4 regions of the Actinoplanes sp. NPDC051633 genome follow, and region 4 is predicted to be linked to each of the others. Evidence: riboswitches for the same ligand, from Rfam matches in the RefSeq annotation. Region 4 holds a riboswitch; each other region holds the start of a gene.

Region 1 (8,731 bases), on a different contig from region 4:
CGTACTCCACCGGGCCGCCGACCACGACGGCCGGGTCCGCGTTCACCAGGGTGCCGCCGGTGATCGAGGCGATCTCACCCATCGAGAGTGGGATCACGCCGCGCCACCCGTCCGTCCCGCCAGCGCCGCCGCCAGCTCCACCCGGTCGTCGAACGGCAGCACCTCGCCGCCGACCTCCTGACCCCGCTCGTGCCCCTTGCCCAGCACCGCCACCACGTCGCGTGGACCGGCGAGCCCGACCGCCTCGTCGATCGCGGCACGCCGGCCGGCCACCTCGATGATCTTCGCCGCGGCGCCGGTGTGCTCGGCGCCGGCCCGGACGGCGGCGCGGATCGCGGCCGGGTCCTCGGTCCGCGGGTTGTCGTCGGTCACCACGACCACGTCGGCGCCGCGGGCCGCGGCCGCGCCCATCAGCGGGCGCTTGCCGGTGTCGCGGTCGCCGCCCGCGCCGATCACGCAGACCAGCCGGCCGCCGCGGGCGGAGGCCAGCTCGCGGAGGGCGGCCAGCGCGGCCACGATGGCGTCCGGCTTGTGCGCGTAGTCGACCACGCCCAGGATCTCGCCCGGCGATGCGACCTGCTCGAGCCGGCCCGGGACCCCGGGGCAGCTCGCGACGCCGCGGGCGGCGGTCTCCGGCGGCACCCCGACGGCGGTGAGCGCGGCGAGGGCCAGCAGGGCGTTCGCCACGTTGTGCCGGCCGGGCAGCGAGACACCGGCCTCGACCGCTCCGGCCGGGCCGTGCGCGGTGAAGCGCTGCCCGTACGCGGAGGGCCGGATCGCCGACGCCCACCAGCCGGCGCTGTCGTCGCCGGCCGCGGAATACGAGATCGTGGCCGGCTTGAACAGCGGGCGCAGGGCTTCATCGTCCAGATTGAGCACCTCGACGCGGCACCGGCCGTCGAAGAGTTTCGCCTTGGCCGCGAAGTAGTCGTCCACGTCGGCGTGGAAGTCGAGGTGGTCGAGGCCGAAGTTGGTGTAGCCGCCGACGTCGAAGCGCACCCCGCCGACCCGGCCCATGGACAGCGCGTGGCTGGACACCTCCATGACCACCGCCTGGACGCCGCGCTCCAGCGCGTACGCCAGCATCGCGTGCAGGTCGGTGGCCTCCGGCGTGGTCCGGACACTGTCGACGGTCAGATCGCCGAGCCGCGTCTCCACCGTGCCGATCAGCCCGGTGGTCAGCCCGGCCGCCTGCAGCCCGGCCTCGATCAGATAGGCCGTCGAGGTCTTCCCCGCGGTCCCGGTGATGCCGATCATCGTCAGCCGCGACGTCGGGTCCCCGTAGATCGCCGACGCCACCGTGCCGAGAACGGCGCGCGGGTCGTCGACGACGAGCACCGGGAGCCCAACGGCGTTCCCCGAGCCCTCGGCGTCGGTCAGGACGGCCGCCGCGCCCCTGTCCCGGGCCTCGCCGGCGAATGACGCACCGTGCCGCCGCGCCCCCGGCAACGCCGCGTACAGATCGCCCGGACGCACCTCACCGCTGGCGTGCGTGACCCCCGTGACGGTCGCGTCACCACCGGTCGCACGGGCGCCCACCAGGGCCGCGAGGTCATCCGTCCGGCGCGGCGGGACGGTCGTGGGACGGGGAATGCCGGGCACGGCGTCAGACCCTACCCGGTGTTCCGCGAACCCCTGCGAACGCCATGGCCTCAGGGAAAGATCTTGAACTTCGGCGGATTGGTGCCCGACGGCGGCACCTTGTAGTGCAGCAGCGTGGTGCGCATCATCTCGGCGAAGGCGGGCGCCGCCACGTCACCGCCGGTGCCGGTCGGCACGTCGGCGAACACCGCGATCACGTACCGCGGGTTGTCCGCCGGCGCCATGCCGATGAACGACCCCGCGTTGTGCTTGGTGTACTGGCCGTCGATCAGCCGCTTGCCCGTACCCGTCTTGCCCGCGATCCGCCAGCCGTCGACGCGCGCCTGCGTACCCGTGCCGCCCTTGCTGTCGACCACCGCCTCCATCAGCAGCCGCAGCTGCGCCGCCACCTCCGGCCGCAGCACCTGGTGGGTGGCCGGCGCCGGAGCCGGAACCGCCGGGCCCTGGTAGGGGATGGTCGCCTTGATCAGGTGCGGCTGCACATACGTGCCGTTGTTGGCGATGGTGGCGTAGCCGGCCGCCATCTGGATGAGGGTGGCGTCGACGCTGTGGCCGATCGGGATCGACCCGGCCGCCGAGCCGCTCCACTCGTCCGGCGGCAGCAGCTTGCCCTCGGCCTCGCCCGGCATGCCCTCGCCGGTGGCCCGGCCCAGCCCGAACTTCTGCTGGTACTCGTAGACGCGCTGCTTGCCGAGCTTGTCCGCGATCAGGATCGTGCCGACGTTCGACGAGTAGGCGAGCAGCCCCGCCATCGTCATCTTGGTGCCCTTCTTCTGCCGGTGCGTGTCCGAGAAGGTATATCCGCCACGCTCCAGCGCCGGGCCGATGGTCAGCACCGAGTCGGGCCTGACCAGCCCCTCCTGCAGCGCCGCGCCGAAGATGAACGCCTTGTGCGTCGAACCCGGGTCGGTGATCACGCTGGTCACCACGTCCTCGCGGTTGACCGGCTTGTAGTCGAACGGCTTCTGCGCGTCGTACGCCGGGTAGCTGGCCTGCGCCAGCACCTCGCCGGTCTTGACATCCAGCACCACCGCGCCGCCGACCGTGGCGTCCACGTCCTCCATCCGCTCACCGAGGATCCGCTGCACCTCGAACTGCAGGTCGCGGTCGATGGTCAGCTGCAGCGACGTGCCCGGCGAGGCCGGGGTCAGCTTGTGGTAGCCGCCGGGGATCTCCTTGTCGAGCTGGCCCCGCCCGGTCTCGTAGACCCGCTTGCCGTCGGTGCCGCGCAGCAGCTCGTCGTAGCGCGCCTCCAGACCCTCGAGCCCGGTGTGGTCCTCGCCGGTGAAGCCGATCAGGTTCGCCGCCAGGTCGGCGCCCGGCACGTCGCGCCGCTCGTCGCGGTCCTCGCGGATGCCCGGCAGGTTCATCGCGGCGATCCGGTCGGCCACCGCCACGTCCACGCCGCGGGCCAGGTAGACGAACCGCACGGCGCCACCGCCCGGACGCTGCTTGCGGGCCATCAGCTGGGTGAGCTTGGACGGTGCGACGCCCAGCAGCGGGGACAGCTTGGCCGCGACCTCCGCCGGCTTCTGCACCAGCTCGGGGTCGGCGTAGATGTACCGCGCCTCGACGCTGTGCGCGAGCACCTCGCCGCCGCTGTCCAGGATGCTGCCGCGCGGCGCCGGCAGCAGCACCTCGGTGAGCCGGTCCTGGCGCTGCCGCAGCAGCCGCTGCAGCGACTCCGGCGACTCGACCACCTGCAGCACGACCAGCCGCACGCCGATGGTCGCGAAGAGGGCGAGCGCCAGCACGGTGCCGAGCCTGAGCCGGCGCGCGCTGTTGGCCAGGCGCGGCGGCTCGGCCGGGACGGCGGGCGCGGGCCGTCTGCGCGGCGGGGCGCTCTTGGCCGGCCGGCTGCCGGCGACACGGCGTGGTTCCGGCGCCATCCGGGTACGCGTACCGCCCGCCCCCGCCCGGACCCGGCCGTTCTGCTTGTCCCTGGTCGCAGGCTCCCGCTTCGCTGCCGTGACCTTCTTGGCCGGCCCCCGCCTCGGTGGCTCGGGGGTCCGTTGCGGGGCGGCCTCGGGCTCCTCGGCCGGCTGCCGCTTGCGCGGCGGCGCCGGCTTTCCCCCGTCGAGCACCTGCAACGCCGGCCGGAACGGATCGGTGGTCCGCCCGGCCCGCGGCGACCGGGTGCGCTGGTCGCGCTCGGCGACGGTGCGTCCCCGCGGCGTGTACGCCCGGGCCTCGCCGATGCCGCCGAAACCGCGCCGGGCACCCTCGTCCTCCGGCGGAACGTCACGGGACGCACCGCGCCGGGGCGGCTGGCCCCGGCGCGGTGGTTCCTCGGCTCTCGGCGACACGGCTTACTGCCCCGTGCCGGGCGCGGCCGCGCCGGTGTTGCCGCCCTGCGGGGCCGCACCCTGCGTCGCCGCGCCCTGCTGCGTCGACCCGGCCTGCGCCGACCCGGCCTGCGCCGACCCGGCCGGTGCCGCGCCGTCCTGCGCGGTGATCGCCGGCTCGCCCTGGCCCGGCTTCGGCACGCCGATGATCTTGCCGTCCGGCAGCCGGATGTAGGCCGGCTCGCCCTTGACCAGGCCGTACCGCTTGGCCGCGGCGTCCAGGCTGCCCACGCTCTCGTACCCGGCCAGCTGGTTCTCCAGCTGCTGCTGCTGCTTGTCGAGCTTGACCTGCTCGTCCTGCAGCGTGCTCAACTCGAAGGAGTTCTCCATCGTCTTCGTGTTGATCAGCAGGATGCCCAGCACACCGGCCAGCACGATCGCGATGACCACCGCGATGAACGGTGCCCGCGGCGCCCGGATCGGCGCCGGCGGCGCCACCCGCAGCGCCGGCCTCGTGGTGCGCACCGGCTCGGTGACCGCGGTGTCCAGCCGCAGCGCGGCCGTCCCCTGGGTCGGCGCCGTCACGGCCGGGCTCCGGCGCACCCCCCGGGCGTCGGCACCCCCCGTGCGACGCGGCGTGTCGGTGGTGCGTGTTTCGGTGGTGCGCGCCTCGCTGCTGCGCTTCTCCGCGGTCCGGCCCCCCGACCGCGGCGCGTACGTACGCTCGCTCATCGTCCCTCCCCCTCCTGGCGTTCCCCCGGGCGTAACCGCCCTCGTCCCCCGTGCGTTGTCGACATGCGAGGCCGTTCGCGGGCGGCCCCGTCGTCGAGTCGTTCCACCGCTCGCAGCCTCACCGAGGCCGCTCGCGGGTTCGCTTCCACCTCCGCCGCGCTCGCCTGCTCCGACCCCTTTGTCAGCAGGCGAAGCTGCGGACCCGTCCCGGGCAGCTCGACCGGCAGGTCGATCGGCCCGGTGCTGCGCGCCCTCGCGGCGATGGCGCGCTTGACGATCCGGTCTTCCAACGATTGGTAGCTCATCACCACAAGGCGCCCGTTCGGGGCCAACGAGTCCAAAGCAGTCGGAACCGCAGACTCGAGTGCGGCGAGTTCGCCATTTACCTCAATGCGTAGCGCCTGAAACGTTCTTTTCGCGGGATTTCCACCCGTTCGTCGCGCGGCGGCCGGGATCGCGTCCTTGACCAGCTCCGCGAGCCGGGCCGTGGACGTGATGCGTCCCTTCTCCCGCTCGCGGACGATGGCCGACACGATCCGCGAGGCGAACTTCTCCTCGCCGTACGTCCGCAGCACCCGGACCAGATCGCCCGGCTCGTAGCCGTTCACGACCTCCTCGGCCGTGCTCCCCCGCGACTGGTCCATCCGCATGTCCAGAGGCGCGTCCTGCGCGTAGGCGAACCCCCGGTCGGGCTCATCCAGTTGCAACGACGACACACCCAGGTCGAACAGGCCACTGTGGAACCGCCCGTGGCCCGTGTTCTCGAGGCCCAGGCTCTCGAGCACCGACGGAAGCTCGTCGTAGACCGCGTGCACCAGGTGCACCCGGTCGCCGAAGCGTTCCAGCCGCCGGCGGGAGTGCTCCAGAGCCTCCGGATCCCGGTCGAGTCCGATGAGGACGACGTCCGGGAAGCGCTCGAGCACCGCCTCGGCGTGGCCGCCGAGACCCAAGGTGAAATCCACGTGTACGGCGAGCGGGAGCTCCAGCGCGGGAGCGAGCAGCTCGAGACAACGCTCGAGCAGCACCGGCACATGCGTGCCCCGTGGCTCCCCCATGTCGACCCCCAGTCGCCAGGCTCTCCTGCGTCACCCGGTCCGATCCGGACGTCGAATCCGTACCGCCAGATCCCCATCCGCTCGTGCCCGCTGCCGGCGGGCGCCGCGCCTGGCGCCGGGGAAGAGGCGCCAGGAACGCAAGCGGCTGGAGATCTCGCAGTACGGACGGGCAGTGACGCCGTCACAGTCCCCCGGGCAGCACCCCCTCTTCGATGTCCGCGAAGTCGTCCTCGCTCGCCGAGAGGTACTCGTCCCAGGACTGCTTGTCCCAGATCTCCACCCGCGTGCTCGCGCCGATCACCACCAGCTCACGGTTGAGGGCCGCATACTCACGCAGGTGCGCCGGGATCGTGACCCGGCCCTGCTTGTCGGGAACCTCGTCGTGCGCGCTGGCGAAGAACACCCGGCTGTAGGCCCGGGCGGCCTTGTGGGTGACCGGCTGCTCGCGCAGCTGCCCCGCGATGCGCTGGAACTCCGGCATCGGGAACACGTACAGGCAACGCTCCTGCCCCTTGGTGATCACGACACCTCCCGCCAGCTCGTCCCGGAACTTCGCCGGAAGGATCAGCCGCCCCTTGTCGTCGAGGCGTGGGGTGTGCGTGCCGAGAAACATCGGCCATCCCCCCTACGCCCCTGCCGGCGGTTCGCGGTCCGCCGAGTCGATGCTGGGCCGGCAGGTCCCCCCTGCCACTGCGCTCCACTCTACTCCACTTCCCTCCACTCGCAACCGGAATGGCGGCGTCCTTGAAACGGATTCGCGGATGAATTGCCAGCTCAGCGAGGTGGAGTGCCAGTGGAGGGGATTCTGGCACCCCAGCCGGTCCGTTTCCCGACATGACGCCCAGGCGGGCAGGAAATCACGTTTTTGATCATGCTTGAGAGGCCGTTCGGACGACCCGGGGAGGAAAATGGAGGGAACACGACGACGGCGGGGCGCGCATCCGAGAACCTCGGACACACGCCCCGCCGTTGCCGTGTTGCTGCCGTGCTGCTGCCTCAGATCAGGCGGCGCACCACGTAGTTACTGCTGAACATCTTGCGCTTGGACACCCGCGCACCGGAGTGCGGCGAGTCCCAGACCTTGCCGCCGCCGGCGTAGATGGCGGCGTGGTACCCGTACGAGCCGGAGCGGGTGATGATCAGGTCACCGACCTGCTTCTTGCTCTTGCTGACGGCCTTTCCGTACCTCTGCTGCAAATTCGCCTTGTGCGGCAGCTTGCGCCCAGTCGTCTTCTTGTAGACGTACATGGTGAAGCCGGAGCAGTCGAAGCGCTTGGGACCCGCGGCACCGAACAGGTACAGCGCGCCCTTGTGCTTCGCGGCCTCGTTGACCACCTTGGTGCCGTTGTTCTTGACGGTGACCTTGATGCCGTTGCTGATGCCCGCGTAGAGGCCGCCGCCGCCCAGGAACTTGAAGCGGAGCGAGGCGGTGGTCAGCGGCTTGGCGATGAAGTTGCGGGACCCCTTGGTCTGCCACGTGCTCCACTTGCCCTTGCGGTAGACCTGCAGGGCCACCCGGCCGGCGGTGACAGCCTTGCCCGTCTTCGGGTGGGTCACCTTCGCGGTCAGCTTGACCGTGTTGCCGTACAGGATGGTCCGCGTGTTGCTGGTCATCTTGACCTTCGCGACCGTCCTCGCCGCGGCCGCGGCCACGACGGGTGTGGCGGCCGCTGCCGGCTGCGTGGCCACGAGCTGACCGGCGCAGAGGCTGAGACCCAGGGACAGCGCGATGGTGCCGGTGCTGAGCTTGCGGCGCCGGCTGATACTGCTTCCGTGCACGGTAGAGATGTCCCTCCGGCACGCCTGCGAGGTTAGCTGTCGGGTTCGGGCGGGAAGGTTGCCCGGCCGCTTGTCGCGGCTTCACCCCAAGGTCCTCGGTTCGGACCGTAAATCCGGGTCCCCCGTCCCTGCCCCCTGGTGCCTTTGTTCGGTACGTGTTCTCGGGTCGTGGTCCCGGACCGGGGCAGGGCTCGGCGTGATCCGGGTGCGCACGACCGGGGAGCGGTTGCTCTCCGGCCAGACCTTGCTACCCGAATTCCCGTACGGTTGCAGAGCGTGAGCGGTGACTCTGTGTAGTTGGCACAATGGACAGTGTCCGGTTTGTGACCGACCCGAGACAAATGCCAATGCGTTGCGCACAGACGTGATCACGAAGCGTCGAAGGTTACGGGTGAGTCACGCCACACAAATTCTGCGTGATGAGATGATCATGGACGGTGGGAAGTCCCCTGTTCACGGCCCTAAACCCTTTTACCGGCCAGGATGCGATCGGCCGGACGGACGAGGCCGCCACCCACCGATTCCGGCAACTCGACGCGATGTCCGGTTCCGGTACTGTCGCGTCCGTGACGGACGGGAAGATGCCCCTACGGGCAAAGGTGGCGAGCTCCGTCTCGCGGACCGCGGCGGCGCTCTCCCGCGCGGCCGGCCGCGGCGACGGCTCGGTGATCGGCGGCTGGATCGGGCTGAAGATCGACCCCGACCTGCTGCGCAACCTGGCGGCCGGGCGGGCGATCGCCCTGGTGTCGGGCACCAACGGCAAGACGACCACCACCCGGCTGACGGCGGCCGCGCTGGGCGTGCTCGGGCCGGTGGCCACCAACTCCTTCGGCGCCAACATGCCCACCGGGCACACCTCGGCGCTGGCCAAGGCCGGCGCCACCCCGTTCGCGGTGCTCGAAGTGGACGAGCACTATCTCGACCGGGTGATCGACGAAACCACTCCCCGCGCGGTGGCGTTGCTCAATCTGAGCCGCGATCAGCTCGACCGGGCGCAGGAGGTGGCGATGATGGCGCAGAAGTGGCGGACCGCGCTCGCCGACCACCCTGACATCCGCGTGGTGGCCAACGCGGACGACCCGATGGTCGTCTGGGCCGCGATCGCCAGCCCGCACGTCACCTGGTTCAGCGCCGGCCAGCGCTGGCACGACGACTCCTGGGTCTGCCCCGAGTGCGGCTCGCCGATCGAGCGCGTCGGCGGCGACTGGCGCTGCACGGGGTGCCCGCTGCGCCGCCCGGCGGCGCAGTGGACCGTCGAGGACGACGGCGTGCTCGACC
Region 2 (4,513 bases), on a different contig from region 4:
GTCGCCGGGTCGAGCTCGTACGCGACGGGGTTCTGCATGAACGAGTTGGCGGCCAGGATGATGAACGCCGACAGCAGTGTCCCGATCGCCACCACGACGATCGTCGCCAGGTGCAGCATCCGCGGCAGCCGGTCCCAGCCGAAATACCACAGCGCGAGGAACGTCGCCTCGAGGAAGAACGCGAGCATCCCCTCGATGGCCAGCGTCGGGCCGAAGACGTCGCCGTAGAAGCGGGCGAACGCGCTCCATCCCATGCCGAACTGGAACTCCTGCACCAGCCCGGTCACGACGCCGACGGCGAAGGTGATGATCAACAACTTCCCGGTCAGCTTCGTCAGGAACAGCAACCGATCCTGACGGGTACGCAGCCACGCGATCTGCAGCCCGGCCGCGATCGCCGCCAGGCTGATCGACAGCGGCACGAAGAAGTAGTGGTAGATCGTGACGACGGCGAACTGCAGCCGGGTCAGGTCGAGCACGTCCATGCGAGGCTCCCCTACGACGTCCTGTAGTAGATACTACGTCGCGTAGTACGACGTCGTGCAGTAGACTGGCTCACATGGCGCTGGGAGACCTGGAACGCGAGGTCATGACGCAGTTGTGGGCGGCGGGGGAGCCGCTCACGGTGCGGCAGGTCCACGAGCGGCTGAGCGGGCGCGGCCTTGCCTACACGACGGTGATGACCGTGCTCGACCGGCTGGCGAAGAAGTCCGTGGTGGTGCAGGAGAAGGACGGCCGGGCCTACCGGTACGCGCCGGCGCAGACCCGTGAGCAGATGACCGCGAGCCTCATGCTGGACGCCCTGAGCGACACGCCCGATCAGGACGCGGCTCTGGCGTACTTCGTCGGTCAGCTCCCGCCGGACGCCATCGCCGCCGCCATCGAGGCCGCGAAAAAGGCGTGACCGCGCTGCTGCTCGGCGCGCTCGGGCTGACCCTGTCGCTGGTCGTGCCCGGCGCGCTGGCCGGCGCCCGCTGGCCGGACCGCGCGCCCGCCGCCGCGGTGCTGCTCTGGCAGGCGATCACCCTGGCCGGCGTGCTGTGCGCGCTCGGCGTGGTGCTCGCCGGGCCGGAGGAGCTGGTCCGCGCCGCGGGCAGCGGCCGCCGGGTCGCGGTGGCCGTGCTGGTCGCCGCCCTGGCCGTGGCCGCGCTGATCGTCGTCCGGCTGCTGGTGTCCCTCGCCGGGGTGATGTGGCGGTCCCGCGCCAGGCGCGCCCGGCACCGGCTGCTGGTGGATCTGCTGGATCGGGCCGAGCAGCGCGCCGGCCTCGATGTGGACAATCTCCGGATCCTGGACGGCGCCCAGCCGCTCGCCTACTGCGTCGCGGGCCGGGAGCCTCGCGTCGTGCTCACCGGTGGCGCTCTCGACGTGCTCGACGACGCGCAGGTCGCCGCCGTCATCGCGCACGAGCAGGCCCACCTGCGGCACCGCCACGAGCTGGTCCGCGAGTCGTTCACCGCGTTCTACAAGGCGGTGCCGCGGCCGCTGCGGTCGCGGGCGCCGCTGGACGCGGTCAACCTGCTGCTCGAGATGGTGGCCGACGACGCGGCGGCCGCCCGCGTCGGCCCGCGAACGGTGCGCGGGGCCCTGGAACGACTGAGCGACGGGGGAGACGGCCGCGGCCGGCGACTCGACCGGCTCGCCGGGGCGATGACGACCTCGCCCGCGCTGACCGCCGTCGTCGTGGTCGTCGCCGTCGCCCTGCTGGTGCTCCCGACCGTGGTGGTCGTGGTGCCGTGGCTCAGTGCGGCCGTCAGCAGATGGCCACTGTAAGTCACTCCCGGGCGTCGAGTTTCCGATCAACCCCTTTGCTAGTACGGTGGTGCCCGGCCTGACAGCCCCCATCGCCCACCCCCGGGCGACCTGTCCGGCCACCGCCCAATCACGTTGAGTGAGCCGGGGACCCACGAAGTCCCATGGGGTGAAGCCGCGAGGTCTGCGGCCGGGAGCGCTTCCCTTCCGAACCCGTCAGCTAACCCGGTCGGCGGCCGAGGGAAGAAAGGGATACGCCCTAACGTGAGCCGCGCAGCCCGTCGCCTGCTCTGCGTTCTTGCCGCCGTCGCGGCCACCATCGTCGTCCCCGTCGCCCCGGCGCAGGCCGTGCCTTCAGTGCCTTCGCCCGGCAGCGTCGAGGACCAGATCGACCAGCAGTGGAACAAGCTGGAGCCGGTCATCGAGCAGTACAACAACGTGCACAACAAGCTGGTCGCCAACCGCCGGCAGCAGGCGGCCCTCCAGAAGCGCCTGACCCCGCTCGAGGTGGAGGTCAACGTCGCCATGGCGCAGGTGCGGGGCCTGGCCGCGGACGCGTACAAGCAGGGGTCGCCCGGAGCCGTCAAGGCCTTGATCATGACCGGCGACCCGGGTGGGCTGACCGACAAGCTGATGTTCCTGGACCAGTACGCGAAGCACCAGCGGGCCGAGGTCAAGGACGTCTCCGACCTGCGCGACAAGCTGGCCTCCGACAAGGCCGACCTGGACACGCTGACCGCGACGCTGGCCACCCAGGACACCGCGCTGGCCCGCAGCAAGGCCTCGATCGAGAAGAAGATCGCCGACCTGCAGAAGCTCCGGGTCCAGGCGTACGGCGACGCCGGACAGGACGACGGCCCGCTGCGCACCGGCCCCTGCCCGGTCACCTACACCAACGACAAGGGCGGCCGGGCCGCGCAGAAGGCGTGCTCGCTGATCGGCAAGCCGTACGTGTTCGGCGCCGAGGGCCCCGGCGGCTACGACTGCTCCGGCCTGACCAAGACCGCGTGGGCCGCCGTCGGCGTGCACCTCGAGCACTACACGAGGGATCAGTGGGGTCAGGGCCGGGCGATCGGCAAGGCCGACCTGCAACCCGGCGACCTGGTCTTCTACTATCCGGGCAGCCTGCACCACGTCGCCCTCTACATCGGCGGTGGCAAGGTCGTGCACGCCCCGCACACCGGCGACCACGTGCGCATGGCGTCCATCGACCGGGGGCCGATCGCGGGCTACCGGCGACCGGGCTGACGGATCACGGGCTGACCGGTCAGTAGTTGAGCCAGGGCGCGTCGAGGTCCTCCTCGACGTACAGCTCGTAACCGTTGCGGGTGCGGCGCTTCGACCGGTACATCGCCGCGTCCGCGTGGCGCAGCATGGTCTTCGCGTCGGTGCCGCCGGGGAAGGCCATCGCCACGCCGATGCTGCAGCCCACGTCGAGGCGCAGGCCGGCGACCGAGCTGTTGCGCTCGATGCCCTCGATGATGCGGGAGGCCACGGCCATCGCCTCGTCCGCGCCGCCGACCCGGGTGAGCACCACGCCGAACTCGTCGCCGCCCAGCCGGCCCACCGTGTCGGTGTCGCGGACGGTCCGGCGCACCACGTCCGCGATGGCGTTCAGCAGGCGGTCGCCCACCTCGTGCCCGTACGTGTCGTTGACCAGCTTGAAGCCGTCCAGATCCAGGAAGAGGAACCCGACCGGGTGCTGGTAGCGGGTGCCGTGGGCGAGGGCGCGCTCCAGGTCGCGGGTCAGCGTCGGCCCGTTGGCCAGCCCGGTGAGGCTGTCGTGCGCGGCGGCGTGCGCGATCCGGTCCTGTACCGCCCGGCGCTCGGTGATGTCCCGGTGGTGCCCGACCACGGCGTGCACCTGGGGGTGCGACAGCATGTTGCGCAGGATGACCTCGTGCCAGTGCCAGGCGCCGTCGGCGTGCCGGAACCGCATCTCGGCGGTGTGCTCGACGCTGTCGTCGGCGGCCAGCACCCGCTCGTGCAGCTCGGCATCGGCCAGCAGATCGTCCGGGTGCACGTACTCCCGGAGCCGCTTGCCGGCCACGTCGTTCGGGAAATAGCCCATCACCTGGGCGATGGCCTGGCTGGCGTAGGTGACCGTGCCGTTCGCCTCCGACATGGTGATCACCTCGGAGCCGTCCCGCAGCAGCGCCCGCAACCGCTCCTCGCCGGCCCGCAGCGCGGCCTCGGCCCGCTCCCGCTGCTCGGTGGAGTGCCCGATCACGCGGGCGGTCGTCAGCGTGCCCAGAGCGATCAGCATGGAGACGCCGTGGCCCTGGGGCAGGGGCAGGTAGCTTTCCAGGAGCCCGGTCATGAAGGCCAGCTCGCCGAGCCCGATGGAGACGGCGCTGCTGACGGCGAGCGGCTTCCACGACCGGGAGCCGTCCGCCCTGAGGTACAGCGTGAAGATGTGCAGGTGCGCGACCGCGAGCAGCGCGCCCCACCCGACCATGTACATGACGGCGGTGGTCAGCAGCACGTGCACGGCGATCCGGAGCCACAGCCGGCCGCCCGGCCGGCCGCCGGAGACCCACCGCTGCACACCGGACTGCTGCCAGGCGGCGCCGGCCACCAGGGCCACGGCGATCCACCACAGCGGCGTGTTGCCGGACAGCCCGAACTGGCGCAGGACGACGATGACGACCAGCGCGGCGAGCGGTTCCAGGCCATCCCGGCCGAACCGCTCCACCATGGCCCGGAATGCCCGGAACCTGTCCGCTCGCATCTCGTTGTCCCTCCACCACCGCCACATGGT
Region 3 (8,731 bases), on a different contig from region 4:
CTGCGCAACATGATGGCCTCCATGTCGGTGCTGATCGTCATCGTGCTGGCCACGGGCGAGCCGATCACGGTGCAATGGCTGCTGGTGCCGCTGATCCTGCTGGTCCAGGCCATCTTCAGCCTCGGCCTGGCGACGCTCGGGGCGCGGCTCGGCTCGAAGCTCATCGACATCCGGCAAATCGTGCCGTTCTTCATGCGGTTCTGGATGTACGGCTCCGCGGTGCTCTACACGCCGGCCCGCTTCGAGCAGATGTTCGAGCACCACCCGACGCTGCTGGCCATCGTGGAGTCGAACCCGCTGCTGATCTACATCGAGCTGATGCGGCACGCCCTGATGGAGAACGTCAAGCTGGTCGACCCCGTCGGGGTGCTGTGGCTGAAGGCCGTGGGCTGGGCCGTGGTGGTGTTCATCGTCGGCTTCGTCTACTTCTGGCGCGGAGAGAAGGGGTACGGCCGTGGCTGAGCCGACGAGTCCGGCCGTGGTGCTGGACCCCACCGACACGCGGGTGCCCACGGTCATCGTGGACGACGCGCACATCGTCTACCGCATCTACGGCTCGGGCGGTGGACCCAGCAGCCCGCTGGCCAGCTTCAAGCGACTGGTCACGCGCACCAAGTCGGCCCAGATCCGCGAGGTGCACGCGATCAAGGGGATCAGCTTCGTCGCGTACCGCGGGGAGGCGGTCGGGCTGGTCGGCAGCAACGGGTCCGGCAAGTCGACGCTGCTGCGGGCGATCGCCGGGCTGCTGCCGGCCGAGCGCGGCTCGATCTACGCCGCCGGGCAGCCGTCGCTGCTGGGCGTCAACGCGGCGCTGATGAACGAGCTGCCCGGCGAACGCAACGTGGCGCTCGGCTGCCTGGCGATGGGCATGTCACCGGGCGAGGTCCGGGAGAAGACGCAGAGCATCATCGACTTCTCCGGCATCAACGAGCGGGGTGACTTCAGCTCGCTGCCGATGAAGACGTACTCGTCCGGCATGGCGGCTCGCCTGCGGTTCGCGATCGCGGCGGCCAAGAAGCACGACGTGCTGCTGATCGACGAGGCGCTGGCCACCGGCGACGCGAAATTCCGCCGGCGCAGCGAGGAGCGGGTCCGCGAGCTGCGCGCCGAGGCGGGCACGGTCTTCCTGGTCAGCCACAGCGAGGCGTCCATCCGCTCGACCTGCGAGCGCAGCATCTGGCTGGAGTCCGGGGTGATCCGGGCCGACGGCCCGACCGAGGACGTGCTGAAGGAGTACGAGTCCTACATGCGTAAGTAGGCTCGCACTCCCTCGCCGGTCACTTCACCGATAGATGCACGTGGTTGGTGTGGTCGCTGGAGGGATCGCCGCCGGCGCCCGAGTACGACTTCCACCCGCTGCTGGGCAGCCAGATCCGGCGGTACCAGATCACGTACAGCACACCCAGCGTCCCCGAGTTGCCGATGAAGTAGTTCGCCAGGTTGTTGCCGTAGGTCCTGCTGCTGCCCGTCGCGTCGCCGCCGAAACCACCCTTGTCGGCGGCGAAGTCGCACGCCCGGCCCTTCGGGTGCTCGCCGCTGTTCTGCTCGCGCCAGCAGTGCACGTAGTGGTCGAAGCCGGCCGACTTGGCCTGGTTCATGGCGTGCAGCAGCCGCGGTGTGATGCAGCCACCGCTGGTCGGGTCGTTCACCGTGCAGCCGCCGTTCAGGTTGCCGCCCGGCTTGGCCTTCTTGCTGCCGCCGCTGCTGCTGCCACCCGGTGACCCGGTGTCCTGGCCCTGGCCGGCCGCCTTCAGGGCGTTCTCGGCCTGGGCCTTGCGCTTGGCCATGGCGGTCAGCTGTTTCTGCTGGTTCGCGATCTCCAGGTCGACCGCGGCCTTCGCCCGCAGCCGGGTGTCGCGCGACTCCTTGAGGTCACGCACCGCCCGGTCCTGCTTGACCGCGATGGTCTCCAGCGTCTCGGCGCGGTCCAGCAGGCTGCCCGTCGACTCGGCGCTCAGCACCGCCTTCATCGGCCCGAGCCGGCCGGTGCGGTAGCTCTGCTGCGCGATCTCGTCGAGCGCGGCCTGCCGCGGGCCCAGCTGGGTCTCGACCTGCTTCAGCAGGGCGACCAGCTGCGCCTGGCGCTTCTTGGACTTGGCCAGCGCCTCCTTGGCCTCGACGAAGCCCTTGGACGCGTCCTCGACCTGCTCGATCAGCGACTTCTTGCCGCCCTCGCCGTCGTCGCCGTTGTCGCCCGGCGCGGCCGTCGCGGCCGTACCCGTGACAACCGCCAGCCCGGCCGTCGCCACCAGCACCGCGAGCGCGCCGGCCAACCATCTCCGGACAGAGTTCTGCCTCATTGCCGTCCTTCCCTCGGCCGCCGACCGGGTTAGCTGACGGGTTCGGGATGGAAGTGATCCCTACCGCTGACGCGGATTCACCCCACTACCTGGGATTTGGGTCCCCGGCTCGTCTGTGACGATTAGGCGGCGGTCTCCGTTACCTAACGGAGACCGGAACGAACGATACCGACGAATTCCAGATTCGCCACCCGTAGCACTGAGCGCGATATTTCAAACACCTTCAGTGATTCCACTACGGAGAGAAGGCAACGACTCACATTGATGTGAGGTTACGCACAGACGCCTTTCTTAGCTAAGGCTTTTGTCCACTTCGACAGTGCTGAAGACCGGCCTTTCGTCGGGTAAGCTCGCGTCCGGCCATTGCCAGGAGGCGCCGCCCCCAAGGCGCCGGCGGGCCACCACTCAATCGTCGCGAGACGAGCCGGGGACCCGAGTTCCACTGGGGTGCATCCGCTGCAAAGCGGTAGGGATCGCTTCCATCCCGAACCCGTCAGCTAACCCGGTCGGTGGACCACACGGAAGGAACATGCATGACGGCAAGCCCTCGCCGGTGGCTGATCCTCGCCCTGGCACCGCTCGTCGCTGTGACCCTGTCGGTCGTCGCTCCCGCGTCCCCGGCGAGCGCCGAGCCCGGCGACTCGTCGTCCACAGCTGACGACGGCGACGACAATCCCCTCCTCAACGAGGTGCTCGACTCCACCGGCCGGCGCTACCTGCAGGCCAAGGCCGCGGTCGCCAAGTCGACGAAGACGCAGCTCAACCTCGCCGTGCAGGTGCGCGCGGCCGAGGCGAAGCGCGACGCGCTGCTGCCGGTGGCCGGCAAGGTCGCGGTGCAGCGTTACCGCACCGGCGGCATCTCCACCGCCGGCTTCCTGCTGAACAGCCGCGGCTCCGGTGACTTCCTCGACCGGGCGTTGTCCCTCGAGGAGATGAACGCGCTCAACGGCGAGAAGCTGCGCGAGTTCAACGAGGCCATCGACGAGGTGGCGCGCAACAAGGCGCGGCTCGACCAGGAGGTCAAGGCACAGCAGGCCAACCTCAACCTGATGCAGAAGCAGAAGCAGGCCGCGGAGAAGGCCCTCGCCCTGGTCGGTGGCGAAAGCCTGACCGGCGGCTTCGTGACGGCCACGTCGCGCCGGGCGGCCCCCGCGCCCCGCAACTCCGACGGCGGCTTCTCGCCGGAGGGTTGCAACGTGTCCGACCCCACCACTGGCGGGTGCATCACCGCGCGCACTCTGCACATGTACAAAGAGGTGAAAAAGGCCGGGTTCGATCGCTTCGTCGGCTGCCATCGCAACGGCGGACCGTTCGAGCACCCCAAGGGCCGGGCCTGCGACTGGTCGCTGCAGAAAAGCGGATTCTCGGCCGCGCACAACAAGGATATGAAGCAGTACGGCAACAACCTGATGGCGTTCCTGGTCCGCAACGCGGACCGGCTGGGCATTCTCTATGTGATCTGGTTCAGGCAGATCTGGCTCCCGGCGACGGGCTGGAAGTCCTACCGCGGCGCCAGCGCCCACACCGACCACGTGCACGTCAGCATGTTGTAAGCGCCCCGGCAGACGAGAAACAGAACCCCCGGCCTCCGCGAGGAGACCGGGGTTTCTCGTTCCGCTCAGATGTTGCTCGCGCGGCGGACCGGCGCACGGCCGGCCGGCTGCTCGGGTGCGGGCCCGGTCGGCGGCGCCGGCGCGATCGGCACGGTGATCGACTTGCCCTGGGTCACCTCGATCTCCTTGCCGTGGTGCAGCAGCACCAGGCGTGCGGAACCCTGCCCGTTGCGCAGCGAGTACGTGACGTCGCCCGCCGAGACCGTGACCCGCAGCCGCAGACCGCGCCAGAGCAGCGAGAACTCCAGCTTGGTGATCCGGCTGGGCAGCCGCGGCGCGAAGGACAGCTGACCGTTGAAGTCACGCATGCCGCCCAGGCCCGCGACGAGAGCGATCCAGGAGCCGGCCAGCGACGCCACGTGCACGCCGTCCCGCGCGTTCTGGTGCAGGTCGTGCAGGTCCATCAGGGCGGCCTCGCCCAGATAGTCGTGGGCCAGCTCGAGGAAGCCGACCTCGGCCGCGAGCACCGCCTGGATGCAGGCGGACAGCGACGAGTCGCGGACCGTGCGCGCGTCGTAGTAGGCGAAGTTGCGCGCCTTCTCCTCCGGCGTGAACGCGTCGCCGCGCACGTACATCGCCATCACCAGGTCGGCCTGCTTGACCACCTGCTTGCGGTACAGGTCGAAATACGGGTAGTTCAACAGCAGCGGGTACGCCTCGGGCGGAGTGTTCTCGAAGTCCCACTCCTGCAGCCGGGTGAAGCCCTGCGACTGCTGGTGCACGCCCAGCTCCCGGTCGTACGGGATGTGCACCGACGCCGCGGCGTCCCGCCAGGAGGCCGTCTCCTCGTCGTCCACGCCCAGCTTGCGAGCCACGTCCGGGTGACGCTTCGCCGCCTCGGCCGCCGCGAACATGTTCTGCTGCGCCATCAGGTTGGTGTAGATGTTGTCGTCCACCACGGCGGTGTACTCGTCCGGGCCGGTGACGCCGTCGATGTGGAAGCGCCCGTGCCGGTCGTGGTGGCCCAGCGACCGCCACAGCCGGGCGGTCTCCACCAGCAGCTCCAGGCCGATCTCGCGCTCGAACTCGAAGTCGCCGGTGGCCTGCACGTAGCGCCGCACCGCGTCCGCGATGTCCGCGCCGATGTGGAAGCCCGCGGTGCCCGCCGGCCAGTACGCCGAGCACTCCTGGCCGCGGATGGTCCGCCACGGGAAGGCGGCGCCCTGCAGCCCGAGGGTCTGCGCGCGCTCCCGGGCCAGGTCCAGCGTGGAGTGCCGCCAGCGCAGCACGTCGGCGGCCGCACCGGGCTGGGTGTAGGTCAGCGCCGGCAGCACGAAGGTCTCGGAGTCCCAGAACGTGTGGCCGTCGTACCCCGGGCCGGTGAGGCCCTTGGAGCCGATCGGGCGCTGCTCGGCCCGGGCGCCGGCCTGCAGCGTGTGGAACAGGCCGAAGCGGACCGCCTGCTGCACCTCCGGGTCGCCCTCGACCTGCACGTCGGAGTGGTCCCAGAACGCGTCCAGATACTCCCGCTGGGCGTCCACCAGGCCCTCCCAGCCATCCAGCCGGGCACTGGCCAGCGCGCCGCCGACCTGGTCACGGACGGCGGGCAGCGAGCGGTGGCTGGACCAGCCGTACGCGGCCAGCTTCACCACGCGCAGTTTCTGCCCCGGCTCGAGCTTGCAGGCGACCGTGGTGCGCAGCCAGTCGGGGTGTCCCTCGGTGGTGATGGCGTGCCGGCCCGGCGTCTCCACCAGGTGTTCCATCGCCGCGGCCATGCGCAGGTCGCTGGCCTTGGTGCGGTGCACCAGCAGGCCGCCGGACTTCTGCTCGAGCATCTCCTCGGCCTGCAGCGGGTGGTCCAGCACCGCGGCCACCCGGGGGTCCTTGCTGGTCGGCGGCAACTGCTCGTTGGCGACCAGCTCGGACTGCAGGATCAGCCGGGCGCTCTCGTTCAGCGGCTCGACCTCGTAGAGGATCGCGACGACCGCGCGCTGGGTGAACGACACCAGCCGCACACTGCGGATCCGGATCGCCTGGCCGGAGGGCGACACCCACTCCGCGGTGCGCTCCAGCGTGCCGGCCCGCATGTCCAGGCTGCGCTCGTGGTTGCGCAGGTCGCCGTACCGCACATCGAACGGCTCGTCGTCCACCAGCAGCCGCATCAGCTTGGCGTTGGTGACGTTGACCATGGTCTGGCCGGACTCGGGGAAGCCGTAACCGGCCTCGGCGTACGGCAGCGGGCGCAGCTCGTAGAACGAGTTCAGATACGTGCCCGGCAGGCCGTGCGGCTCGCCCTCGTCCAGGTTGCCGCGTAGGCCGATGTGACCGTTGGCGAGGGCGAAGACCGATTCGGACTGAGCCAGCAGGTCCAGGTCCAGCCGGGTCTCCCGGATGTGCCAAGGGTCGACGGGGTACGCCCGTTCACGGATCACGGTGGTGCCTCTCGATGAACTGAAGGAGAAAGTCTGGGCGGAACTACGCGTTCATCGCGTCAGGAGTTCGGACAGATCCTGGACGACGATGTCGGCACCGTTCGTCCTCAACGCGTCCGCCTGCCCGACCCGATCGACGCCGACGACGAACCCGAAGTCGCCCGCCCGCCCCGCGGCCACACCGGCCAGCGCGTCCTCGAAGACGACGCAGTTCTCCCGCGGGGTGTCGAGCAGCTCGGCACCGTAGAGGAAGGTGTCCGGCGCGGGTTTGCCCGGCAGTTTGCGCTCACGGGCGACGACGCCGTCGACCCGCACCTCGAGGAGGTCGGCGATGCCGGCGGCCTCGAGGACGTCCTTGCAGTTGGCGCTGGCGGAGACGACGGCACGGCGCAGGCCGGCCTCCTTCGCCGCGCGCAGGTAGTCCACCGATCCGGGGTAGACCTGCACCGCGCCCTCTTTGATCTTCTGCAGGACGAGGATGTTCTTCCGGTTCCCGATGCCGTTCACGGTGTGGGCGTCGGGGGCGTCGTCCGGGGTGCCCTCGGGCAGGGTGATGCCCCGCGAGGTCAGGAAGGTGCGTACGCCGTCCGCGCGCTGCCGGCCGTCGACGTACTCGTGGTAGTCGGCGCCGGAGTCGAACGGCACGTACGGCTGCCCGTGCTCCTGCGACCAGGACTGCAGGAACTGGTCGAACGTCTGTTTCCACGCCGCGTTATGGACCAGGGCGGTTTGCGTCAGCACGCCGTCAAGGTCGAAAAGGCAGGCGGTCACCTGAGGAGGAAGCCCGAGCACGGCCCCAATGTAGTCGTCCCCGCTCGTGGATACTCCGCAACGGGGGTACCCCACGTCCCATCGGCCGCCGGTACGGTATCAGCCGCCGGTCGACAGGCCGTTGACCAGGCCGGATGCCGCGCGGCCGGCGGGCCGTGACATGCGCAGCCCGATGGTCGTGCCGATCGGGCCGGTCGCCATCGTGACCTCGTCGCACAACCGGTACGCCAGCCAGATGCCCCGCCCGCCGACCTCGAACGCCTCCGGAATCTCCGGCGGGTGCAGGTAGCGTGCCGGGATGCCCGGGCCGGAATCGGTGACGGTGCACCAGATCGAGTGACCTTCCGGGCGCAGCACCACCCGCCCGCGCCCGCCGGCGTGCAGCACCGCGTTGGTGATGATCTCGTTGACCGCCAGCACGAAGCCCTGGAGCCGGTCACCGGCGAATCCGGACGCGGCCAGCAGGCCCTGGACGGCGTGCCGCACCCGCGTGATGTCCTGGCGCTCGAAGACACGATCCAACAGGGTGCCGCCCGCGTCGCCGGCCTCCGGAAGCCGGACCGGAGCCGGACGCAACGCATCACGGCCCCGGCTCGGTCCGAATGTCTCGTCCACCGACGAGCAGCCTACGCGGCTGCCCGCCCCGAGGGCAGCCGTCACGCTTTAGAAGAGATGAGCGAGGGTCCGGAAGATCTCCGCGTAGAAGTTGCCGTCGATCTCGCGGTAGAGGCTGAACTTCATGCCGGGGCTGCCGAAGAACGGCCGCAGGGTCCACGCGAGCTGGGTGCCCACGAAGCCGAACAGGAAGATCCACACGTACAGCAGCGTCATGCTCGGCTTGCCCGGCTGGCGGACCATCGGGGCATGCGGCTGCCGCACCGGGAGGTGCGCGCCCAGCGGCACGCCGTGCATCGGCTGACCGTTGCCCACGGCCGCGGGAACGGCCGGACCCGGAGCGGAGGCGCCGGCAGCGGGCGCACCGGCCGGCACGGGCACGGGCGCACCCGCCGGAGCCGGCGCCGGCACGGCCGGGCTGACCGGCGCGATGGAATCCGCCTTCGGTCCCAGCAGGCCGTGCTCGTTGAGCACCCGCATGCCGCCGGTCAGGAAGCGCAGTCCGATCAGCGCGGACAGGCCGAGGATCGCCACGTTCAGCAGCTTGAAGAAGGCGTAGTCCGGGGCGGTGATCCGGAAGAACAGGCTGATCGGCGCGAAGGTGAGCGCCAGCATGGCGGTCACGGTCAGCGCGACCGACACCAGCGCCAGCGACTGCCGCACCGACAGGCGTGCGCCGAAGACCAGGTTGAACAGGTAGAGCGTCGGCAGGCAGACGGCCAGCGTGACGAGGAAGAGCAGCGGCAGTTTGACCGCCGACGTCATCGCCATCAACCAGCCGTGGAAGGACCCCAGGACGGCTCCGTAACAGGCCAGCGCGACCACCGTGCTGGAGAGCATCTGGCCGATCAACTTGGGCAGGTCACGGTCCTCGACGACCTGCTGCCAGATCCCCTGCCGGTCACGCAGGATGCGCTCGATAACCAACAAACCAGATGCATTGGCCACGCCGGTTCACCCCTCACGACACGTCGCAACGTTATCGTCGATACGGACCCGCATCGACGTGCAGAGCACGATACGGCATGAGGTCAAGGTTCGGTAACAGCAAATGGATAGG
Region 4 (8,731 bases):
CCCATCCGGCTGTGATAACAGGTCTTTCGGTCGAGCGCACCCCCTCACGCCACGGTGGAACGTTCTTGTCGTACCCCGCCCGCACAATTCTCCCGTGCTGAGTCGCGTACCCCTGACGCCCGAGATATCCCTGCACCTGGCCGAGCCCGGCCGCGGGCTCTTCGACGTGTCCGGCGGTGAGTTCCACAGCGACCGGCCGCCGCCGTTCTGGTCCTTCGCCTGGGCCGGCGGTCAGGCCCTCGCCCGCTACGTCCTGGATCATCCCGACCTGGTCCGCGCCCGCCGGGTGACCGACCTCGGCACCGGCTCCGGGCTCGTGGCGATCGCGGCCGCCCGGGCCGGCGCGGCCGCGGTGACGGCGGTCGACAGTGATCCCGCGGCGGTCGCGGCGGCGCTGCGCAACGCGGCGGCCAACGACGTGGTCATCGCGGCCGCGACCACCCCGCCGCCGGCCGCCGACGTCGTGCTGGCCGGTGACGCGTTCTATACGGAGCGGGTGGCCGAGCAGATGACCGCGACGCTGCTCGCGGCCCGGCGATCGGGCGCTCGCATCCTGGTTGGCGACCCGGGGCGGGGGTATTTCCCGGAGCGGCTCTTCGACCGCACGGCCGAGTACGACGTGCCGGTCCCGCCCGCGCTGGAGTCGACGCAACGGCTGACCACGATCGTGTGGGAGATGCGAAACACAATGCGTTCAGCAAACAACCACTTGTAGGCTACACGCATCTGAAGGCCGACCCACGAGGACAGCAGTGACAGAGCAGGGCGCCGCCGGTCGTCTGGCCGGGGAACTTGTGCGATTCACCCGCCTGGGCGCACGGGCCAAAGGCATGCTCAACGTCGGAGATCTCGGCGCCGAGTTCTCCGCACTGATGCTGCTGTTCCCGTTGCGGCATATGGGACCGATGCGGGTCACCGACCTCGCTGAGGTCAAACAGGCCGACCCGTCGACGGTCAGCCGGCAGGCGGCGCAGCTCGTCAAGGCCGGCCTGGCGCGCCGCGAGGCCGACCCCGCGGACGGCCGGGCCTCGCGCCTGGCGGTCACCGAGGCCGGCCTGGCCGCCTGCGCACGGATGGCGGACGCACGGCACGCACTGCTGAGCCGGGCCCTCGCGGACTGGCCGCCGGAGCGGGTCGAGCAGTTCGCCGCCCTGTTCGCCGATTTCAACAGCTCCGTCGAGGCGCTCCTGCGCAGTGACTCGGCCGCCACATCACGGGAGAACGCGTGAGCGACACAACCACCGCGCCGGCTCGAGGCGGGGCATCCGCCCAGCCCTCGGCCGACTTCACGCACCGCCAGATCATCACGGTGCTGATCGGCCTGATGATGGGCATGTTCCTGGCCGCCCTCGACCAGACCATCATGGCCACCGCGACGCGCACCATCGCCGACGACCTGAACGGCTTCGACCTGCAGGCCTGGGCCACCACGGCCTTCCTGATCACGTCCACGATCTCGACGCCGCTGTACGGCAAGCTGTCCGACATCTACGGACGCCGGCCGTTCTTCCTCTTCGCGATCGGCATCTTCATCGTCGGCTCGATCCTCTGCGGCCTGTCCCAGAGCATGTACGAGCTGGCCGCCTTCCGCGCCATCCAGGGCATCGGCGCGGGCGGCCTGATGTCACTGGCCCTGGCCATCATCGGCGATATCGTCCCGCCCCGGGAGCGCGCCAAATACCAGGGCTTCTTCCTGGCCGTCTTCGGCACCGCCAGCGTGATCGGCCCGATCCTCGGCGGTTTCTTCGCCGGCGCCGACACCCTGCTCTGGGTCGACGGCTGGCGCTGGGTCTTCTACCTCAACGTGCCGATCGGCATCGCGGCGATGATCGTGGTCGCCCGGGTGCTGCACCTGCCGCACACGCGGGTCAACCACCGCATCGACTGGCCCGGCGCGCTCACGCTGATCATCGGTCTGGTGCCCCTGCTGACCGTGGCCGAGCAGGGCCGCGACTGGGGCTGGGGGTCCGGCCGGTCGGTCGCCTGCTTCGTGATCGGTGCGATCGGCCTGGTGGCGTTCGTGTTCGTCGAGCGGGCGTACAAGGAGGAGGCGTTGCTGCCGCTGCGGCTCTTCGGCAACCGGACGGTCGCGGTCAGCTCGGCGTCCAGCACGATCCTCGGCATGGCGATGTTCGGCGGCCTGATGACCGTCCCGCTGTACCTGCAGATCGTCAAGGGCTCGTCTGCGACCATGGCCGGCCTGCAAATGATCCCCTTCGTGGTCGGCATCATGGGCGGCTCGATCCTGGCCGGGCAGCTCATCGCCCGCACCGGCCGCTATCGCATCTTCCCGATCGTGGGCAGCGTCCTGATGGTGGTGGCGCTCGGGCTCTTCAGCATGATCGGCGCCGACACCCCGCTGTGGCGGGTCATGCTGATCATGGTGGTGATGGGCCTCGGCCTGGGCGGCAACATGCAGCCGATGATCACCGCGGTGCAGAACGCGGTGAGCCCCCGCGAGATCGGCGTGGCGACCAGCTCGGTGGCGTTCTTCCGCTCGATGGGCGGCACGCTCGGCACGGCGGTCTTCCTCTCCGTGCTGTTCAACGTGCTGCCGGGCAAGATCAACGATGCGTTCGGCGCAGCGCGCAACACTCCGGAGTTCCAGCAGGCACTGGCCGCCGACCCGAGTCAGGCCCGGGTGCTGCAGCAGGCGCAGGGCGGCGATGCGCTCAGCGACACCTCGTTCTTGAGCCGCCTCTCCGACGTGGTCGCGCACCCGTTCAAGGAGGGCTTCTCCGACGGCATCCAGATCGTCTTCCTGATGGCGCTGGCGGTGATGGTGATCGGCCTGATCATCGTCTTCTTCCTGCCGGAGATCCCGCTTGCGCAGCGTTCGGCGCAGCAGCAGCGGGCGGCGGACGCGCTGGCCGCGGAGAACTCCGACGGAGTCCCGGGCGAGGTCGGCGCGGGCCCCGACGCCGGCACGCCGCACAACACGGTCGCCGGCTCAGACGGCGGCACGCCGAACGGAAGGGCCGCCGGTGCGCACCGGGCGGATCCCGACCGGGTTCCGGCCGGCCAGGATGGCAACCCACCGAGCTGACGGCGATGTGACGAACGAGGGGATGCGGGCCACCGGCCGGCATCCCCTCAGCCGTCTTCCAGCGGCCTTCGGATTCAGTGGCCGGGCTCTCGGGTCCGTGCCGCCGCGGCGATCAGCCTCTCCGCCACCGTCTGACGATCCAGGCCGAGCCGCTGGGCGGTCTCCTGCAGCACGTCGTAGGCCTCGCGCACCCCGCACCCGCGCTGCGCGATGATCACGCCGATCGCCCGGTCCACCGTCGCTCCCTTGCTCAGGGCCGCCCGGCGGGCCAGCTCACCCAGCAGGATCTCCGCCTGGTTCACGATCGCCATCGCGGTGAGCAGCAGCTCGGGCGCGACGCCGTCGGGTCCGCGCACGAACAGGCTCAACGCCCCGACCGACTCCCGTTGCACGTCGAGCGGGATCGCGGCCACCGACTGCACGCCCTCGTCCCGCGCGCACTCCGCGAGAGCGGGCCAGCGCGGGTCGGTGACCAGATCTTGCGTGGTGACCAACGTGCGGGTACGCGCCGCGTCCAGCCCCGGTCCCTGTCCGGTCCGGTACTGGCAGTCGTCGACGAGCCGTCCCTCCCCGCCCGAGGCGGTCAACGTCAGCGGCTCGCCCTCGGTGATCGAGACGATCGAGCAGCGCACCGCGCCCGGCACGGCTCCCACCGCGAAGACCGCGAGCCGATCCAACGCCTGCGACAGGTCGTCGGTGGACAGCAGCCGCTCAGAGAGCTCATGCAGCAGCCCGGCAATCTCGACGGGATGCGGCCTCGCGGGCTCGACGACGACGGGCACGGCTGGTCCATCCACGAGAGGTTCGAGAAGCTGAGCCGGCACCGCGGACGCGGGACCGGTGACCACCTCGGGCTTGCGGGCCTGAGCTGTGCGGCGTGTCTGGTTGGGAGCGGCCGCGCCGCCTATCTGCGGCGCTCGCCGAGGGACGACGCGCCCGGCGCTCCGTCGAGGGTCAGGCACGCGAGGATCCTGCCACGTCCAGCGCAGACACGAAAGTTTGTGCCCCTATCGGGTTCCTTCGGCGGGTGTGACCGTCTCTCCCGAGGTGCGGTTTTCCCGAGCTAAGCCGAGATTGTCCTCGCGTTCGTCCGACTCCTCGAGGATCGCCTCGGCCTGCGCCTCGGGATCGGCACTGCCGGCCGCCCGCTCTTCCGGCAGCAGGTCGGCCGCCCGCCGCTCGGCCCGCTCATCACCCTCGTGGAAGCTCATGAAGATCGGATACCCGGCCTGTCCCCCGGTAATCCGTCAGGGTGGGCCGTCGCGGTCGAGGCCCGACCAGCCCTCCGGGCTCTCCGGCTCGCCGTCGTCACCCTCGCTGGAGACGTCCGAGTCGACGGTGGTGTCCTGGTGCTCGTTGGCGAAGTCGACGTCGGTCTCGTCCTCGTCGAACGCCTCAAGATGATCCTGCTGGGTCATGCCGCCCGACTACCCGAGCGCCCCGCCCGCAAACAGTTGGTGTGGCCCGCGTCACAACCGGTCATGGAATCGTGACGGGTGGTCGAAGGTTGAGAACAGATGTCGGTGCGACCAGTGTCCCCGGGCCTCACCCTTTGCCTTCACGGACTACCGTTCGGCTGGAGCCGTGTTGTGCCTTTCGCCGCGAGGCGACCTGCGCACCGACATCCGCGCCGCCCCCGATCTCGGGGGCGGCGCATTGCTTTCCGGCTAGAAGTCCTGGGTGAGCCGCGACGGGTCGACCTCGCGGCCGGGATAGCGCGCCATGTATTCGGTCTCCAGCTCGGCCGTGCGGCGCAGATGGTTGTCGAGCGCCGCGTCCGGGCCGTGGCGCAGTGTCTGCAGCCTCGTCCGGTGCAGGCTGGCCAGTTCGCGGAACAGGTCGTCGTCGCCCAGCCCGGCCGGGTCGATGCCCGTCTCCGAAACGACAAGATCGGGATCCGTCATCACACACCTCCATGGATTGCTGGTGCACAGCGTGCCCGCCGAGGCGGTCACCGAAACGGCGCGGCTACGCTGACAGGCATGAAAGGGTTGTGGACCCCGGCGTGGATCGCACGCCACGTGGCCGCGCTCGTTCTGATCCTCGCCTTCCTCGCCCTTGGCTGGTGGCAATACACGCGAGCCGCCGGTGGCAATGCACTGAGCTGGGGATACACGGTGCAGTGGCCGGTCTTCGCGGGCTTTGTCGGCTTCCTGTGGTGGCGTGAGGTCCAGCTGGCCCGCAAGGGCGTGCCGACTGCGGAGAAGGCCCGCAGAGGCGTGCCGACGGCGGAGAAGGCCGAGGTCGGCCGGCCGGTCCGAGTTCCCAGCCGAGCCGTGGCGCAACCCGACGACCCCGAGCTCGAGGCCTACAACGACTACCTCGCCTGGCTGGCCGCCCACCCGGGCGCCCGCCCCGGCGACTACCCGGGCAAGAGATAAGGAACGTGCATCGTGCAGGGAGCCCTGACCCGCTATCGGATCATCGCCTGGATCGTCGGCGTGGTGCTGATCGTCCTGGTCGTGATCGGCATGCCGCTCAAGTACCTGGCGGACAACGACGCGGTGGTCGCCGGCGTCGGGCCGGCACACGGCTTCCTCTTCATCCTGTACGTGCTGGCCACCTTCGACCTGGGCCGCCGTCTGCGCTGGCCGCTGCCCAGGATGGTGCTGATCATGCTGGCCGGCACGATTCCATTCCTGTCCTTCTGGGCGGAGCGAAAAGTGTCACGCGGGTGGGCTCGAAATGCCGAAAGTGACGCTCTGAAAGCGTAGGAATACTGGCCGCTATCTGGATCATGGTGACTTTACCGGCCATTGGCTTAAGTCACTCTAAGAAAGCCTTGCCTTTCCGTGATCCATCGATAAGTTAATGCGGTTGGATCGGTCCGCAGCCACTCCCCTCCGGTGGCGCCGGCCCAACGCCGCCGAGTCGGTCCCCCAGGCCGATCCGGGGAACCAGGTTTCCGGGGCGAATCCGTCCGTGACAAAACGGACGGTAGGGCTCTTCTTCCCAGCCCGAGTCCGTCAGCTAACCCGGTAGGCGGCACACGCGGAAGAAAGGCCACAAAGCGTTGTCCCACGTCCGTACGAGGTTCCGGACGCTCGCCGTCGTCATGATGGCGCTGGCGATCACCGGCACGGCCGCGACGGCCGCCCAAGCGGCACCGTCGAGCGACGTCAACAAGAAGATCCAGAAGGCATCGGACCAGCTCGAGGACGTCGTCGAGTCGTACAACGCGATGCGGATCAGTCTCGCCAAAAGCAAGGCGGACGAAAAGAAGCTGGTCCAGTCCCTGGGCCCGGCCAAGGTCGCCCTCGCCGCCGCCAAGGTCGAGATGCAGAACATCGCGAAGACGGCGTACAAGAACGGCGACGTCGGCACGATCAACGTCGTGCTGGAGGGTCCGGGCAGCCTGCTCGACCGGATGAGCGTGCTCGATCAGATGTCGCGCAGCAGGCAGCGGCAGATCGACAACTACACCGCCACGACGAAGAACTTCACGACGCGGCAGGCGGCTCTCAAGGCGACGCAGGTCAAGCAGACCGCCGAGGTCAACGAGCTGGCGGCCCGCAAGAAGAAGATCGAGGCCGACCTCAAGAAGCTGTACGACATGCGCAGCGCCGCGTATGGCAAGCCGACCTCGTCGGGCAGCAAGTACACCGGTCCTGTGCCGACCATCGCGGGTTCGGCCGGCAAGGCGGTCTCGTTCGCGTACAACGCCATCGGCGTCATGTACAAGTACGGCGCCGACGGGCCGGACGGTTACGACTGCTCCGGGCTGACCTCGGCGGCGTGGCGCAAGGCCGGCAAATCGCTGCCGCACAACGCGGCCGCGCAATACTCGGCCACCGCGCGGATCAGTAAGTCCGAGCTGAGACCAGGTGACCTGATCTTCTACCGGAGCAACGGCCACGTCGCGCTGTATGTCGGCGGTGGACAGATCATCGACGCCTCACACGCCGGCGAGCCGGTGAAGAAGCGCACGATGAACATCATGACCCCGAACGGATACGGCCGGGTCAAGTAGCGGACGAGCGCACGAAAAAGGGCCGGGTCACCCCGGCCCCTTTTTTCGTGCTCGAAACCTTACGCGGCCTGCAGGCCCTCGGCCCGCGCCAGCTCCCGCAGCCGGCCCAGCGCCTGGATCTCCAGCTGGCGGATCCGCTCGCGGGAGAGGGAGAAGCGGGAGGCGACCTCGGTGAGCGAGTGCTCGCGGCCGTCCTCGAGGCCATACCGCGCCCGCATGATGCCGGCCGACCGGTCGTCGAGGTGGTTGAGCAGACCCTCGATGCGCGACCGCTCCAGCGCGGTCAGCACGATCTCCTCGGGCGAGGGGGCGTCACCGTCGGCGACCAGGTCACCGAGGTTGGTGTCGCCGTCGTCGCCGACCGGGGTGTCCAGCGACACCGTGTCCTGCGCCCAGCGGGTGAGCTCGTTGACACGCTCCACCGTCACGCCCAGCGCCTTGGCGATCTGCTCGGGCTCCGGGTCGGCGCCGAGCTCGCGAACGAGCTGGCGGGTGACGTTGCGCATGCGGTTGACGTCCTCGACGAGGTGCACGGGCAGGCGCACGGTGCGCTCCTGCTGCGCGATCGCCCGGCTGATCGCCTGGCGGATCCACCACGTCGCGTACGTCGAGAACTTGTAGCCGCGCTCGTAGTCGAACTTCTCGACCGCGCGAACCAGGCCGGTGTTGCCCTCCTGGATCAGGTCGAGCATCGGCATGCCGGAACGTACGTACCGACGCGCGATCGACACGACCAGTCGCAGGTTGGCGCGGATGAACAGGTCCTTCGCGCGCTGCCCCTCGGTGACCAGCCGCTCCAACTCCTCCCGGCTGACACCCCGGCGGATCTCGGTCTGCTCGAGCAGGTGCTCGGCGTACAGGCCGGCCTCGATCGCCTTGGAGAGGTCGACCTCTCGGGCGGCATCCAGCAGAGGTGTCCGGGAGATCTCGTGCAGATACACGCCAACGAGGTCGCGCTCCTCGGCGACCTCATCGGTCCGCATCACGGTGTTCTTCTCCACGCTGTCCACGGTCCCCTCATTGCCTTCACTAACCCTGTTACGGGCGATACCTGCGTCCATCAGTCCCTCCCCGTAACGTCCGCAGAACCTGCGATGCCGAACTGCGCTGCGTGCTGAACGTCTGCGTTGCTGAACTTCGCTATGCACAACAGATGGCGTCCCGAAGTGATTCCGGCTGGTGAGTCGAAAGTGTCACGAATGTCTGAGCGTGCGCTGAGAGCCCGGTGCATACTTACTGAAGAGCGCCATCGCATAGTCATTCGGAGCCGCACCCGCCGGCGGATGCGTTCTGTCGCATACTCGTCGCCCGCTTCATGACACCATCGACCCCTCGTCCGCCGCAGCGACGGGCATCACGACCACTCCTGCGACGCTCGTCACTACCCTGTACGGCCTAGTAGCCAAGAGGGTTCAGCCCCAAGATCGGCGGGTTGCCGCGGGCCCTGATGCAATCTCTGCACGAAACGGCCCCGTCACCACGGTGGAACGGGACCATCAGCCACAATGCGCCACGCTGCGCTGCAGTTCACTCGCCCATCCGGGTGACTGACATCCTTTTGCACAATGCCGTGCCCTGTCGAACCGCTTCCTCTACACGACGTGACGGAGAACACATCTGCCTCGGTGGGCTTAGATTGCCCCATGGGACGAACCGCATTGATCACCGGCGGCACGGGCGGCCTCGGCCGGGCCGTTGTCTCCAATTTCGTCGAA

The links. Region 4 has a riboswitch for cyclic di-AMP ahead of AB0M20_RS02185 (NlpC/P60 family protein). Riboswitches for the same ligand answer to the same signal wherever they lie in the genome.
Region 1: another riboswitch for cyclic di-AMP. It lies ahead of AB0M20_RS11565 (C40 family peptidase); the one in region 4 lies ahead of AB0M20_RS02185 (NlpC/P60 family protein).
Region 2: another riboswitch for cyclic di-AMP. It lies ahead of AB0M20_RS27815 (NlpC/P60 family protein); the one in region 4 lies ahead of AB0M20_RS02185 (NlpC/P60 family protein).
Region 3: another riboswitch for cyclic di-AMP. It lies ahead of AB0M20_RS01910 (hypothetical protein); the one in region 4 lies ahead of AB0M20_RS02185 (NlpC/P60 family protein).

What each region holds. Positions count from the first base shown of each region.
Region 1 covers NZ_JBFAZH010000148.1:394-9,124, forward strand. The annotation lists partial or broken gene AB0M20_RS11535 (Mur ligase family protein) at 1-97, opposite strand, end outside; gene AB0M20_RS11540 (UDP-N-acetylmuramoyl-L-alanyl-D-glutamate--2,6-diaminopimelate ligase) at 94-1,602, opposite strand; gene AB0M20_RS11545 (penicillin-binding transpeptidase domain-containing protein) at 1,653-3,908, opposite strand; partial or broken gene AB0M20_RS11550 (hypothetical protein) at 4,068-4,619, opposite strand; gene rsmH (16S rRNA (cytosine(1402)-N(4))-methyltransferase RsmH) at 4,616-5,686, opposite strand; gene mraZ (division/cell wall cluster transcriptional repressor MraZ) at 5,856-6,287, opposite strand; gene AB0M20_RS11565 (C40 family peptidase) at 6,671-7,453, opposite strand; cyclic di-AMP (ydaO/yuaA leader) riboswitch at 7,460-7,617, opposite strand; gene AB0M20_RS11570 (MurT ligase domain-containing protein) at 8,035-8,731, shown strand, end outside.
Region 2 covers NZ_JBFAZH010000608.1:66-4,578, forward strand. The annotation lists partial or broken gene AB0M20_RS27800 (cytochrome ubiquinol oxidase subunit I) at 1-485, opposite strand, end outside; gene AB0M20_RS27805 (BlaI/MecI/CopY family transcriptional regulator) at 560-904, shown strand; gene AB0M20_RS27810 (M56 family metallopeptidase) at 901-1,773, shown strand; cyclic di-AMP (ydaO/yuaA leader) riboswitch at 1,866-2,002, shown strand; gene AB0M20_RS27815 (NlpC/P60 family protein) at 2,017-3,000, shown strand; gene AB0M20_RS27820 (diguanylate cyclase) at 3,020-4,483, opposite strand.
Region 3 covers NZ_JBFAZH010000013.1:15,744-24,474, reverse strand. The annotation lists gene AB0M20_RS01925 (ABC transporter permease) at 1-462, shown strand, start outside; gene AB0M20_RS01920 (ABC transporter ATP-binding protein) at 455-1,258, shown strand; gene AB0M20_RS01915 (hypothetical protein) at 1,278-2,300, opposite strand; cyclic di-AMP (ydaO/yuaA leader) riboswitch at 2,304-2,439, opposite strand; cyclic di-AMP (ydaO/yuaA leader) riboswitch at 2,693-2,827, shown strand; gene AB0M20_RS01910 (hypothetical protein) at 2,834-3,853, shown strand; gene AB0M20_RS01905 (glycoside hydrolase family 65 protein) at 3,919-6,285, opposite strand; gene AB0M20_RS01900 (beta-phosphoglucomutase family hydrolase) at 6,337-7,077, opposite strand; gene AB0M20_RS01895 (ATP-binding protein) at 7,156-7,671, opposite strand; gene AB0M20_RS01890 (hypothetical protein) at 7,720-8,601, opposite strand.
Region 4 covers NZ_JBFAZH010000016.1:1,005-9,735, reverse strand. The annotation lists gene AB0M20_RS02230 (50S ribosomal protein L11 methyltransferase) at 95-715, shown strand; gene AB0M20_RS02225 (MarR family transcriptional regulator) at 753-1,229, shown strand; gene AB0M20_RS02220 (MDR family MFS transporter) at 1,226-3,046, shown strand; gene AB0M20_RS02215 (GAF and ANTAR domain-containing protein) at 3,121-3,828, opposite strand; gene AB0M20_RS02210 (hypothetical protein) at 4,054-4,257, opposite strand; gene AB0M20_RS02205 (hypothetical protein) at 4,294-4,464, opposite strand; gene AB0M20_RS02200 (DUF6158 family protein) at 4,714-4,950, opposite strand; gene AB0M20_RS02195 (hypothetical protein) at 5,029-5,427, shown strand; gene AB0M20_RS02190 (DUF3817 domain-containing protein) at 5,440-5,760, shown strand; cyclic di-AMP (ydaO/yuaA leader) riboswitch at 5,901-6,046, shown strand; gene AB0M20_RS02185 (NlpC/P60 family protein) at 6,060-7,016, shown strand; gene AB0M20_RS02180 (sigma-70 family RNA polymerase sigma factor) at 7,076-8,077, opposite strand; gene AB0M20_RS02175 (SDR family NAD(P)-dependent oxidoreductase) at 8,660-8,731, shown strand, end outside.